DNA from 3 places in the Allobosea sp. OAE752 genome. Region 2 is predicted to be linked to each of the others. Evidence: predicted binding sites of a transcription regulator. Region 2 holds the regulator's gene; each other region holds the start of a gene.

Region 1 (4,311 bases), on a different contig from region 2:
CGGCGGCATCGGCCGAGCGGTCCTTCTTCCACATCTCGGTATAGCCGGATTCCTCCAGCACCAGTTCGGCGAGCTCGCCCTGGGGCATGTGCTCGGCGCGGGCGGACCAGCGGCCGAAGGCTTCGACCAGCTCGCGGAGCGCCGTGCGGGCCTTGGGCTTCAGTTCGTCGCTCTCGACCGCAGCGCGGGCCGACTGCATCAGCGAGAAACCGGTGGCGCGGGCATGGTTGTGCAGGAGCTGGACGGTGGCGTCGCCAAGGCCGCGCTTGGGCACGTTGACGATGCGCTCGAAGGCGAGATCGTCGGTCGGCGAGACGACGCAGCGCAGATAGGCGAGCGCATCGCGAATTTCGGCGCGCTCGTAGAAGCGCGGGCCGCCGATGACGCGATAGGGCACCCCGGCCTGGACGAAGCGCTCCTCGATCTCGCGCATCTGGGCGGAGATGCGCACGAGCACCGCGACCTCCGCGAGATTGTATTTCTTGGCCTGCATCGCCTCGATCTCGTCGGAGATCAGGCGGGCCTCCTCCTGGCTGTCCCAGGCGCCGGTTATGGTGACCTTCTCGCCGAGCGCGTCCTCCGTGCGCAGGGTCTTGCCGAGGCGGCCCTCGTTGCGGGCGATCAGCTTCGAGGCGGTGGCGAGGATATGGCCGGTCGAGCGGTAGTTGCGCTCCAGCCGGATCACGGTCGCGCCCGGAAAATCGTGCTCGAAGCGCAGGATGTTGTCGACCTCGGCGCCGCGCCAGCCATAGATCGACTGGTCGTCGTCGCCGACGCAGCAGATGTTGCGGCGGCCCTGGGCGAGAAGCCTCAGCCAGAGATACTGCGCCGTGTTGGTGTCCTGATACTCGTCGACCAGAATGTAGCGGAAGCGGTCGTGATAGGTCTGGAGCACGTCCGGATAGTCGCGGAACAGCGTCAGGCAATGCAGCAACAGATCGCCGAAATCGACGGCGTTCAGCGCCTTCAAACGCTCCTGATAGGCGGCATAGAGCTTGCCGCCCTTGCCGTTGGCGAAGACGGCGGCCTCGCCTGCGGGAACGTCCTTGGGGGAGAGGCCGCGGTTCTTCCAGCTATCGATGAAGCCCGCCAGCATCCGGCCGGGCCAGCGCTTCTCGTCGATGCCCTCGGCCTGGATCACCTGCTTCATCAGGCGGATCTGGTCGTCGGTGTCGAGGATGGTGAAATCGCTGCGCAGGTCGAGCAATTCGGCGTGGCGGCGCAGGAGCTTGGCCGAGATCGAATGGAAGGTGCCGAGCCAGGGCATGCCCTCGGCGACCGGGCCGACGAGATGGGCGACGCGCTCCTTCATCTCGCGCGCCGCCTTGTTGGTGAAGGTCACGGCGAGGATCTGGGACGGATACGCGCGGCTGGTCGAGATCAGATGGCCGATGCGGGTGGTCAGCACGCGCGTCTTGCCGGTGCCGGCGCCGGCGAGCACGAGCACCGGGCCTTCCGTCGCCTCGACCGCCTGGCGCTGCTCCGGGTTCAGCCCCGCGAGATAGCCGGCCGCCGGCTGCGCGGCCGCGCGCGCGGCCAGCCCGCCGGGGCGGGGCAGGGGAGCGGAAAAGGCGTCGGTCTCGGACAAGGGTCTAAGCTGCTCGTGCGTGATTCGTTCTCCAGCGAATATAGGGCGTCGATGTCAGGATTGCGCCCTGCCGGAGCGATCATTTTATATCCTGTTCCACAGGGAGGTGGCAGCAATGGCGCATCGGGATGGAGAAGAGCGCTGGGAAATCACCAATCAGGTGCCCGTGCTTGCCGACTACGATGCCTTCGTGGCCGATCCGGTTCTGCCCGGCATCGTCTCGGCCTTCGGGGCCGATTGGGCGCGCGAGCGGCTGCACGAAGCGGGGCGGACCGTGGGCTCGGCGCGGGTGCAGGAGCTGGCTTATCTCGCCAATCGCTACTCCCCGGAACTCCGGGCCTTCGACCGCTTCGGCAATCGCCTCGACGAGATCGCCTTCCACCCGGCCTGGCACGAATTGATGGGGCTCGCCATCGGGCAGGAGGCCCATGCGCTCGCCTGGAACCGGCCGGAGCCTGGCGCGCAGGTGGCTCGCGCCGCCTTGCAGTATCTCTGGTACGGCGCCGAGAGCGGCATCTGCTGCCCGATCAGCATGACCTATGCCGCGGTGCCGGTGCTGAAGCAGGACGCAGCGTTGTGGGAGCAATGGGGAGGCCTCGTCACCTCCAATCGCTATGATCCACGGCAGGGACCGGCGCATCTGAAGACGGGCGCGACTGTCGGCACGGCGATGACGGAGACGCAAAGCGGCTCGGATCTGCGGCAGACGCAGACGCATGCGGAGGATAATCGCGACGGAACGTTCTCGCTGCATGGCCGGAAGTGGTTCTTCTCGGTGCCGCATTCCGACGTGTTCCTGACGTTGGCGCGCACGGGCGAGGGTATCTCCTGCTTCGTCGTCCCGGGCTGGCTGCCGGACGGATCGCGCAACGGCGTCGCGATCCAGCGCTTGAAGGACAAGGTCGGCAACCGCTCCAACGCTTCTTCCGAGGTCGAGTTCAGGGGCGCGATCGGCCATCTCATCGGCGAGCCGGGTCGGGGCATCCGCACGGGCCTGTCGATGAACCACAATTCGCGGCTCGACATCGCGGCGGCGTCGTCCGGATTGATGCGGATGGCGGTCTCGCTGGCGGCGCATCACGCGCAGCATCGCCGCGCCTTCCAGAAGGCGTTGATCGACCAGCCGATCATGCAGAACGTGCTCGCCGACATTGCCATCGAGGCGGAAGCCGCGGCCTGGCTCGCCTTCCGGCTGTTCGCGGCGCTCGACCGGCAAGATGAGTCCCCGAGCGAGCGCCTGCTGGCGCGGGTCGGGGCGCCGATCGCGAAATACTGGATCACGCGGCGCGCGCCGGCCGTCGTCACCGAGGCGCTGGAATGCCATGGCGGCAACGGCTTCATCGAGGAGAATCCGATGGCGCGGCTCTACAGGGAGGCGCCGCTCAACGCGATCTGGGAGGGCTCGGGCAATGTCATCTGCCTGGACGTGCTGCGTTCGCTGGCGCGCGAGGAGGGCGCTGTCGATGTATTGCGGGCGGAGCTGATGGCGGCTGCGGGCGCGGACCGGGGCTACGATGCGGCTTTAAAACGGCTGGAAGGCGAGTTGCCGGAGATGATGCGCAATGAGGGGCAGGCGCGGCGATTGACCGAGAAGCTGGCGTTGATGCTGCAGGGCTCGTTGCTGTTGCGTTTCGCGCCGGCCGCGGTGGCGGATGCCTTCATCGCGACGCGGCTGGATGGTGGCTGGTCGGGACAGTTCGGCGATCTGCCGCCGGGCGTCGACGCTGCGGCGCTGGCGCGGCGGGCGGTACCGGCTGCTTGAAACGTCATGCCGGGCTTGACCCGGGCATCTCTTCATCGCTTTTCCGTCACGAGATGCTCGGGTCGAGCCCGGGCATGACGCGAATGCCTCAAGCTGCTTCCGGCTCGAACGTCATCGCCTCGCCATTGATGCAGTAGCGCAGTCCGGTCGGGGGCGGGCCGTCCGGAAAGACGTGGCCGAGATGGCCGCCGCAATTGGCGCAATGGACCTCGACCCGATGCATGCCGTGGCTGTGATCCTCGCTGGCGCCCACCGCACCTTCCAGCGGTTGGTCGAAGCTCGGCCAGCCGGTGCCGCTCTCAAACTTCTTGCCCGATTTGAACAGCTTCTGGCCGCAGCCGGCGCAGGAGAAGGTGCCGGCGCGCTTCTCGTAGTTGAGCGCGCAGGAACCCGCCCGCTCGGTGCCGTGGCCGCGCAGGATGCGATACTGCTCGGGTGTCAGGCGCGCGCGCCATTCGGCGTCCGTGAGCTGGAAGGGGAAGGTTTCGGCCTGCTTCTTCTCGGCGCCGAACATGCTCGTCAGACCCATGATGATCTCCTTCTCGGCGGATGGCTCGCGATGCCATCGGCTCGGTCCGGCCCAATATGGCTTTTCGGCCGCCGATTTTCAGCCCCCTCGGCGCTGGACCCTGCTTCACGATAGCGGCAGCGCGGGCCCCGTCACCGGACCGTCATGCGACTCCTCTAGTCGGCTCGCCACCTTGAAAGGGGAGGCGGGAACCAGTGACGCAATCGGCACGGACGGTTCGGCGGACGACAACGCTGGGCCTCAGCACAGCGGTCCAGCGCAGCAAACGGCTCTCCAAGGCGGGCCTGCTGGAATGGATGTTCACCCGCGCCTTCTCGGGGCTCGTCTATCCGCAGATATGGGAAGACCCTGTCGTCGACATGGCGGCGCTTGCGCTCAAGGCGGACGACCATGTCGTCGCGATCGCGTCCGGCTCCTGCAACGTCCTGTCCT
Region 2 (4,311 bases):
GAACGGCTGAGGAGGCTGGCCATGACCGACATCCTCGCGAAGATCGAAGCCTATAAGCGCCAGGAGATCGCCGCCGCCAAGGCTGCGATCCCACAAGCGGAGATCGAGCGCCGCGCGCGCGGCGCCGGCATGCCGCGTGGCTTTGCCGACGCTCTCGCCGCCAAGGTTGCAGCCGGGACGCCGGCGCTCATCGCCGAGATCAAGAAGGCGAGCCCGTCCAAGGGGCTGATCCGCGCCGATTTCGATCCGCCGGCGCTGGCACGCGCCTATGCGGCGGGCGGCGCGGCCTGCATCTCGGTGCTGACCGACGCGCCCTCCTTCCAGGGCCAGCCGGAATTCCTGACGCAAGCGCGCGAGGCCTGCGGCCTGCCGGGGCTGCGCAAGGATTTTCTCTACGACCCCTATCAGGTCTTCGAGGCCCGCGCCTGGGGCGCCGATTGCATCCTGATCATCATGGCCGGCGTCGACGACGCCACCGCCCGGGTGCTCAACGACACGGCGCGCGAGCTCGGCATGGATGCCCTCGTCGAGATCCATGACGATGCCGAGCTCGACCGGGCGCTCAAGCTCGAAAGCCGGCTGCTCGGCATCAACAACCGCGACCTGCGCAGCTTCAACGTCGATCTCGCCGTGACCGAGCGGCTGGCGCCGCGCGTGCCGTCCGACCGCATCGTCATCAGCGAGAGCGGCATCTTCACCCACGCCGACATCCGGCGTCTCGGCAAGGTCGGCGTCGAAACCTTCCTCGTCGGCGAAAGCCTGATGCGGCAGGCCGATGTCGCGGCCGCGACTGCGCTGCTGCTCACCGGCAAGGCGCGCGAGAACGCGGCGTGAGCCGGCTCAGCCATCTCGACGCGCAAGGCGCCGCGCATATGGTCGATGTCGGCGACAAGGCCGAGACCGGGCGCATCGCCATCGCCGAAGGCTGCGTCGTGATGGCGCCTGAAACCATCGCGATCGTGCGCGACGGCAACGCCAAGAAAGGCGATGTGCTCGGCACAGCCCGGCTCGCCGGCATCATGGCGGCCAAGCGCACCCATGAACTGATCCCGCTCTGCCACCCGCTGCTGCTGAGCAAGATCGCTGTCGATCTCGAACTGGACGAGGCCCTGCCCGGCGTGCGCGTCCGCGCCGAGGTCAAGATGAAGGGCCAGACCGGCGTCGAGATGGAGGCGCTGACCGCCGTCTCCGTCGCCTGCCTGACCGTCTACGACATGGTCAAGGCCGTCGACCGGGCGATGCGGATCGAAGGCATCCGCCTGCTGCACAAATCCGGCGGACAATCCGGCGATTACGACGCCAAGGCGCTCTGACATGGCTCTCACCCCGGTTCCCGTCGCGCTCAAGGCCCTGCTCGACAGCGTTCCGGGGCCGACGGGCAGCGAGATGCAGCCCCTGGCGCGCTGCGCCTGGCGCGTGCTCGCGGCCGATGTGAAGGCGCTGCGCACCCAGCCGCCTTTCGCCAACTCCGCCATGGACGGCTATGCCGTCCGCGCCGCCGACATGGAAGCCGGCAAGCAACTCCGCGTCATCGGCGAATCCGCGGCGGGGCGGCGTTTCGATGGCGACGTCCGTCCGGGCGAGGCTGTGCGGATCTTCACCGGCGCGCCGATGCCGGAGGGCGCCGACAGCGTCCTCATGCAGGAGAATGCCGATGGCGTCGGCAGCGAAACCATCACGGTGCGCGTGCCGGCCCATAAGGGCCAGTTCGTCAGGGTGGCCGGGCTCGATTTCCGTGACGGCGACGTGCCGCTGACGGCCGGGCGCATGCTCGACAGCGCCGCGCTCGGGCTCGCCGCCGCGATGGGGCATCCGCAATTGCCGGTACGCTGCAAGCCGCGCGTCGCCATCCTCGCCACCGGCGACGAATTGGTGGCGCCGGGCGAGCCGACCGGGCCGGACCAGATCGTCGCCTCGAACTCCTTCTCGCTGATGGCGCTGGTGGAAAAGGCCGGCGGCGAGGCGCTCGACCTCGGTATCGCCCGCGACGATCACGACGACCTCGCGGCGCGGATCGCCGCCGCCCGTGCCGCGGAGGCCGACGTGCTGATCACCCTCGGCGGCGCCTCGGTCGGCGAGCACGACCTCGTGCAGGAGGCGCTGAAGCGGGCCGGCATGAGCCTCGGCTTCTGGAAGATCGCGATGCGACCGGGCAAGCCGATGATGACCGGCCGGCTTGGCCGCATGGTGGTGCTCGGGCTGCCCGGCAATCCGGTCTCGTCGATCGTCTGCGGCCATCTCTTCCTGCTGCCGCTGATCGAGGCGCTGCTGGGTATGGACGACCCCGATCGCGACCGCAGTATTCTGGCGATTCTCGGAAAAGATATGCCGGCTAATGATGAGCGCGAGGACTATCTTCGCTCCGATCTTGCCCTGACGCCGGCCGGTTGGGTGGCGACGCCCTTCGACAGGCAGGATTCCTCGATGCTGGGCACCCTGGCGCGCGCCAAGGCCCTGACGATCCGACCGGCGCATGCAGAGCCGGCTCACAAAGGCGATATCTGCCGCATTCTGCCGCTGCGGTAGCAGTCGCTTGCGGAACACAAGGCGAACAGTTATAGTGTTCTGGCTTTGTTTCGAATCTGTATCGCGGGGGCACCGGCGGGGATCATGCTGACACGCAAGCAACACGAACTCCTGCGCTTCATCCAGGAACGCTTGCGCGAAAGCGGCGTGCCCCCCTCCTTCGACGAGATGAAGGATGCGCTCGACCTGCGCTCCAAATCGGGCATCCACCGGCTGATCATGGCGCTTGAGGAGCGCGGCTTCATCCGCCGCCTGCCCAATCGGGCGCGGGCCCTCGAAGTCATCAAGATGCCGGACGGGCTCGCTGGCCCGCAGCCGCGCCGCTTCAACCCAGCCGTCGTGCAGGGCGGCCTCGGCTCGCAGCCCTCTCTCGCCAAGCCGCGCCCTGCCCCGGCCGATGACGATGCACGCTCCCCGGTCGCGATTCCCGTGATGGGCCGCATCGCCGCCGGCACGCCGATCTCGGCGATCCAGAGCCGCAGCCATACGGTTTCGCTGCCGCCCGACATGCTGGGTTCGGGCGAGCATTATGCGCTGGAGGTACGCGGCGATTCGATGGTCGAGGCCGGCATCCTCGACGGCGACACCGTCATCATCCGCAAGCAGGACACGGCAAACACCGGCGACATCATCGTCGCGCTGATCGACGAGGAAGAGGCGACGCTGAAGCGTCTGCGCCGGCGTGGCTCCTCGATCGCGCTCGAAGCGGCCAATCCGGCCTATGAGACACGCGTCCTGGGCCCCGACCGCGTCAAGATCCAGGGCCGGCTGGTCAACCTGCTGCGCCGCTACTGAGCGAACTCGGTCTCGTCCGACGCGACCTCCGGAGCAGCAGAGGCCCGTGTCGCAGCGGGGGCCGGCGCGCTGGGCCGAGCTGCGGATTCGGAAGGCTTGCGGCGGCTCCAGGGCCGGTCTGCGACGGCGTTTTCCGAGGAATGGCTGCGCCAGCCGAAGGCGGCGCGGTAGAGCGAGGTCGCGCCGTCCCGCGACAGCGCCATCCGATCGACGAGCCTGGCTTCGCAAGGCGCGCTCCAGGGAATGTTGGTGACGACGAGATCGGCGCGGCGGCAATCCTCGATGATGGCGATCCGATCCCGGGCATAGGAGATGCTGCGCCCGTCGGCGGTTCGGACGATGCAGGCATTGGCGTCGCAGGCGATACCGGCACGCAGGGTCGCGTCGTCCGGCGCGCGGCTGTCGCCATCGGAAGCGAGCCATTGCTGCAGGACGAAGCGGCTCGGCCGGCCGGCGATGGCGAGGCGGCCGTCGCTGCCGCGCACGGCGATGCCGGAGCCGTCACGCTCGATCAGGATCTCGGGCCGCTCCGGCCTCGCGGCGAAGGCGACGCCGAGGATGAGCGGCAGCGCCGCCAGCCAGCGCAGCCCCGTGGTCCAGAGCGTGATCCAGAGCAGCGAGGCGGCAAAGGAGAGCAGCACGGCCGGGCCGAAGGCCACCACCGTCATGGTCGAATGGTCGATGGTGGCGACCCAATGCGCGACTTTCAGCACGATGTCGGAAGCGAGCCCCATCAGCGCCCAGGCCGGCCAGTCCAGACCGAAGGGGTAGGCCAGCACGCCGAACACCGCCGCCGGCATCACGAAGAGCGAGACGAAGGGCAGCGCCATCGCATTGCCGAGCAGGCCGAAGGGATTGAAAGTCTGGAAATGATAGGCGCCGAAGGGCGCCGTCGCGGCCGTGGCGAGGAGCGTCGTCACCACGATGCCGAGCGAGGCCGTCCAGAGCGTGCCCAAGGGCCAGGGCAAGGCCGTCGGCGGCTTAGACCGG
Region 3 (4,311 bases), on a different contig from region 2:
CAGCGCGGGGTCGGAAGGCATTATTCGATGACCTGGATGATCTTGCGTGTCTTCGGCTCGACGATCACCGTTCGATCATTGACAACGGTGTAGCGATAGCCCTTCGCACCGAACTCGGCCGGGACTTCACGATAGGTCACGCCCGTCTCCGGGAGCACGGCGCCGACACGCACATCCTCTTGATAGGTATACGATGGAACTTCGTGAGCCCTGACATAGGTCTTGAAGCGCGGCGTGGCGTCGCCCGCAATACCACCGACGACGGCGCCGCCGACGCCGCCCACGACGGCCCCGACAGGCCCGCCTACGATCGCGCCACCGACGGCGCCGGTCGCCGCACCGGCGGCAGCGCCCCCACGCGCGCCTTCGGGATTCTGGGCGAACGCCAGCATCGGAGCCATCGCGACGGCGGTAACGAGAATGATCTTCTTCATCGGTCCATCTCCTGGTTATCCCCCAGATGGAGGCCCTAACTTAGAAGTCTTATAAACGGTTCCCTGAAGCATCCTCGTAATGACTTCGGAAGCTCCAGCGCGCGTCGGATCGGCTCTTGGCTCCTGAAAGAATAGTCAGTAACTTTCGCAGCAGCAGAGTTTTTCGGTGCATTTCAGAACCCCGCGCGCCAACGGCCATGATGTCTCGTCAAACGGCCAGTGACAGCTCGCGCGATCCCGCGGAAGTAGACGCGCTGTTTTGCCCCAGGTTCGGCGAGCCTGCCAGGCGATCCTCGCGCAAGGCTGGACGGAGGCGTTGCGCGAGATGCATCCCGAGGAGCGCATCTACACGTTCTGCGAGTATTTCAGGAACGCATGCGGGCGCGATGGCGGCATGCGCCTCGACCACGTGCTCCTCGGTACAAATCTGGCGGAGCAGCTGATGGCGGCCGAGGTTGACCGCCCTGTCCGCGGCTGGAACGAGGCTAGCGACCATGCACCCACCTGCATACGCCTCGCGGGAACCATGCCGAAGTAGAAGGCCGCCCGCACTCTATCGGCGTCGCGATCTCGTTTCGGCGTCGATCCCGCCTGCCTCGGACCGCTCCCAGCCAAAAACGCTTCGCCCGCCATAAGCAGGCGAACGGCGCCGTTCTTCGGCGACATATTCGCCGAGCGTCGGGCCTGTCGCGCTCCGCTCCAGCCGGCGGCTCTCGCTGTCCAGCCGCGCGATCGCGGCAAGACGGTCATCCTGACCGAGCTTCGCTTGATTGACGGCCGAGCGCAGGACGGCGATCGTCTGATCATAGACTTTGATCGGCACGGCGAAAGGCTGCCGGTCCTTGCCGCCATGGGCCAGCGAAAAACGCGCCGGATCGCTGAAACGGCAGGGCGCACCGTGCAGCACTTCGGCGACCATCGCCAAGGAACGTACCGTGCGGGCGCCGATCCCGGGCACGAGCAGGAGCTCGGAAAAATCGGCCGGGCCGCGGTCGGCCGCAGCAGCCAAAGCGCCATGGAGGCGTCGCACCATCACGTCTTGGGGCCTGACATCGTGATGCGCCGGCATCACGAGATGCGGGAGGGTCAATTGCGGAGCGCTCCGATCAGTGCTGGGGTGAGCCGGCTGCAACGCCGCCAATTCCCGAACGATCCCGTCGGGCCCCTGTTCGCGCAGCAGCGCGACCTGGGCCTCGCGCGCGTGATCTGCGCATGCATCGGTGAGGTTGATGATATTGCCTGCACTTCGCCCTTCGATCGCAGCGTGGGGCGCCTCGACAAAGCTGCCGAGCTCCTCGGAATGCCAGTGATAGCGCCGCGCCAGGCCGCTATCGCCGTTCATGCCCTGCTGCACGACTGTCCAATGGCCGTCATCGGTTACGAAGAAGCCGTGCAGATAAAGGTCAAAGCCATCCTGCACTGCCGCGCTGTCGACCTTGGCGACGAGCCGGCTTGCCTGCGCCAGGGCCGTTCCGTCGAAGCCGACCTTGGCGCCGATCTGTTCGAGCTCCGCAGGTGTGCGGCGGGATTGGTTGCCCCGTCCGCCGCAGACATGAAGCCCCAGCTCGCCGGCAAGAGGCGTCAGGCCGCGTTTCAACGCCCCGATGACGCTGGTCGTGATTCCGGAAGAATGCCAGTCCATACCCATGATCGCGCCGAAGGATTGGAACCAGAAAGGGTGCGCAAAGCGCCGTAGCAGCTCGTCCCTGCCATAGTGCTGGATGATCGCTTCGCAAATGACGCTGCCCAATCTAGCCATGCGTTCGCCGAGCCAGAGCGGAACCCGTCCGTAATGCAAAGGGAGATCGGCGCTGCCTGATCGACGTGTCATGAGACCTGGGAACGAAAAAGGAACAACCCTTATAGTCTCGCCCAGCCCGGGCGTCCATCGAGCGACCAAACATCTGAAGTCGGGATTTGAAGCAGCGATTGCAAGGCGACCTCTGGCTCTCGTGCAAATCTCCGTTGCCGACGGAACCGCAGAGCCTCTGGAGCGTCCTGATTCTGGGATCCTAGAGGTCTGACAGCATTCCAACCGGAGACGTCGAGCATGGCCAATGGCAATCATGATGCACTCAACGACCAGATCGCTCTCCTGCGCCGGCAAGTCTCGGATCTGACCGAGTTGGCGGCAGCCGCCTCAGGCTCGGCTCGCGAAGAAAATTTGCAGGAGCAGATCAACGCGAAACAGGAACGCTTGAACGAACTTCTGAAGGAGCGTGGCGACGCCACCTAGACGTCAGACCAGTTGGGCGCCACGAGAGCCGTCTTGTTGTCGGCGGGTTCGCGACGCAATCGATGTCCGCTACCCCGTCGTACGCGCGGTGGCACCACTCCCAGATCAGTTCCCGCGGCTTGAGCGGCCTGAACCGACACGCCATCTCCAGCCGCTCGCTTGCCTTGCCCGAGCTCACGACACCGGGCACCGGAGCCGCCAAAACTGCTTCTGCTATATTTGCGAGCGCGTCAGGCTTGCAAGCCAGTCGGAGAACTTTTCATTCGCCGTTCGACGTTGCCAGTCAGCCAGGGTGTAGGGTCTGGAGGCTGCGAGATCCTTGTTGAAGATTTCCACCTGGGATGCAGCGACGCCTCTGTCAAAGAAATTGACGTTGGCTTCGTCGTTGAGGCGAAGCGCGCGATCATCGATGTTTGTCGATCCGATCGACGTCCAGATATCGTCCACGATCACGAGCTTGCAGTGATAGAAGGTCGGCTGATATTCGCTGATTTTAACTCCCGCTTCCAAAAGCTCCCCCCAAAAGTGCCGTGACGCCTTCCTGACGATCCGAGCGTCGGTCTGACTGCCGGGAATTAGGATTTCGACCTGCACTCCGCGGCGGCGAGCTTCCAGAAGCTGGGCTCTCGTCATCTCGTCCGGCACGAAATAAGGGGTGGCGATACGTATACTTCGCCCTGCGGATGCCAGCGCCGTCATCAACGTCAGGTGCATCACGTTGCGCTGATGCGGTGAACTCACCACAATCTGCGCTGCGTTTTCGCCCTGTGGCACAAGCTCCGGAAAGTAGCGATTCCCCAACAGCAATTCGCCTGTGGCTTCGAGCCAATGTTCGGCAAACGCCGCCTGTAACTCGGCCGCAGCCGGTCCTTCGATCCGATAGTGATTGTCTCGCCACTCGCTTGGCGAGCGGGCATCCCCGTCCCATTCGTCCCCGATTCCGACCCCTCCAGTGAATCCCAGACGACCATCCGCGATCAGAAGTTTGCGATGAGTGCGGTTGTTGAGACGATCGACCGTGTACCAACTGACGGGCCGGAAGCGGACGACTTGCACGCCGGCTTCATGCATCCGCGTGATGAGCGCCTGATCCATGGGAATGCTTCCGACCCAATCGAGCAGGACCTTAACGCTCAAGCCCTCGCGGGCCTTGGCCGACAGAGCGTCGGCAAACTCATTTGCAACGTTGCCGCGCCAATAAATGTACGTTTCAAAGCTGATCGTTTGCTGCGCCTCGCGGATGGCCCGCAACATCGAAGGAAAGATCTGATTGCCGTTAACGAGCGTCTCCACGGAATTTCCGGGAATATAGTTCGATCCGAAAAGCGCTCCCATGGAGGTTTTGAGCTGACGATCGTCTGAAGCGAGGCTGTGCGCCAGCGGCTGACGCAGTTCCTGCGGGTCGGGCAACAGGTTCCCGATAAGGACGCTCCCCGCCACGCCAAGTGCAGCAGATACGGTGCCAATGACCATCTGACGGAGTCGGGAATTCATTTGGCCCGCAAGTTAGAGAATTGCCGCTGGAACGAGCGCAAGGCTTGCGCTCTCGAAAACTCAACGCGCGAATTCGGCCGCGAGTTTCATCGCAGTGAGCTGGGCCGCGCAGCACATCGCGGATGGCTATTCCACGCGCATATGGTT

The links. The regulator LexA, encoded in region 2, represses DNA repair genes until DNA is damaged. The targets are predictions, from matches to a motif close to TGTTCNNNNTGTGTTCNG.
Region 1: the regulator LexA is predicted to act here: its motif matches at 1,603-1,620, upstream of GGC47_RS07075 (ATP-dependent helicase).
Region 3: the regulator LexA is predicted to act here: its motif matches at 2,273-2,290, upstream of GGC47_RS26380 (DUF763 domain-containing protein).

The regions. Positions count from the first base shown of each region.
Region 1 is NZ_JBNPXO010000002.1:457,451-461,761, forward strand. Features, by position in the region: gene GGC47_RS07075 (ATP-dependent helicase) at 1-1,588, opposite strand, end outside; gene GGC47_RS07080 (acyl-CoA dehydrogenase family protein) at 1,704-3,350, shown strand; gene msrB (peptide-methionine (R)-S-oxide reductase MsrB) at 3,439-3,879, opposite strand; gene GGC47_RS07090 (BtaA family protein) at 4,074-4,311, shown strand, end outside.
Region 2 is NZ_JBNPXO010000005.1:178,959-183,269, forward strand. Features, by position in the region: gene trpD (anthranilate phosphoribosyltransferase) at 1-10, shown strand, start outside; gene trpC (indole-3-glycerol phosphate synthase TrpC) at 22-834, shown strand; gene moaC (cyclic pyranopterin monophosphate synthase MoaC) at 831-1,313, shown strand; gene GGC47_RS14940 (molybdopterin molybdotransferase MoeA) at 1,315-2,526, shown strand; gene lexA (transcriptional repressor LexA) at 2,611-3,321, shown strand; gene GGC47_RS14950 (ComEC/Rec2 family competence protein) at 3,315-4,311, opposite strand, start outside.
Region 3 is NZ_JBNPXO010000016.1:24,953-29,263, reverse strand. Features, by position in the region: gene GGC47_RS26390 (DUF1236 domain-containing protein) at 21-434, opposite strand; gene GGC47_RS26385 (exonuclease/endonuclease/phosphatase family protein) at 751-972, shown strand; gene GGC47_RS26380 (DUF763 domain-containing protein) at 988-2,265, opposite strand; gene GGC47_RS26375 (hypothetical protein) at 2,485-2,670, shown strand; gene GGC47_RS26370 (phospholipase D-like domain-containing protein) at 2,884-4,143, opposite strand.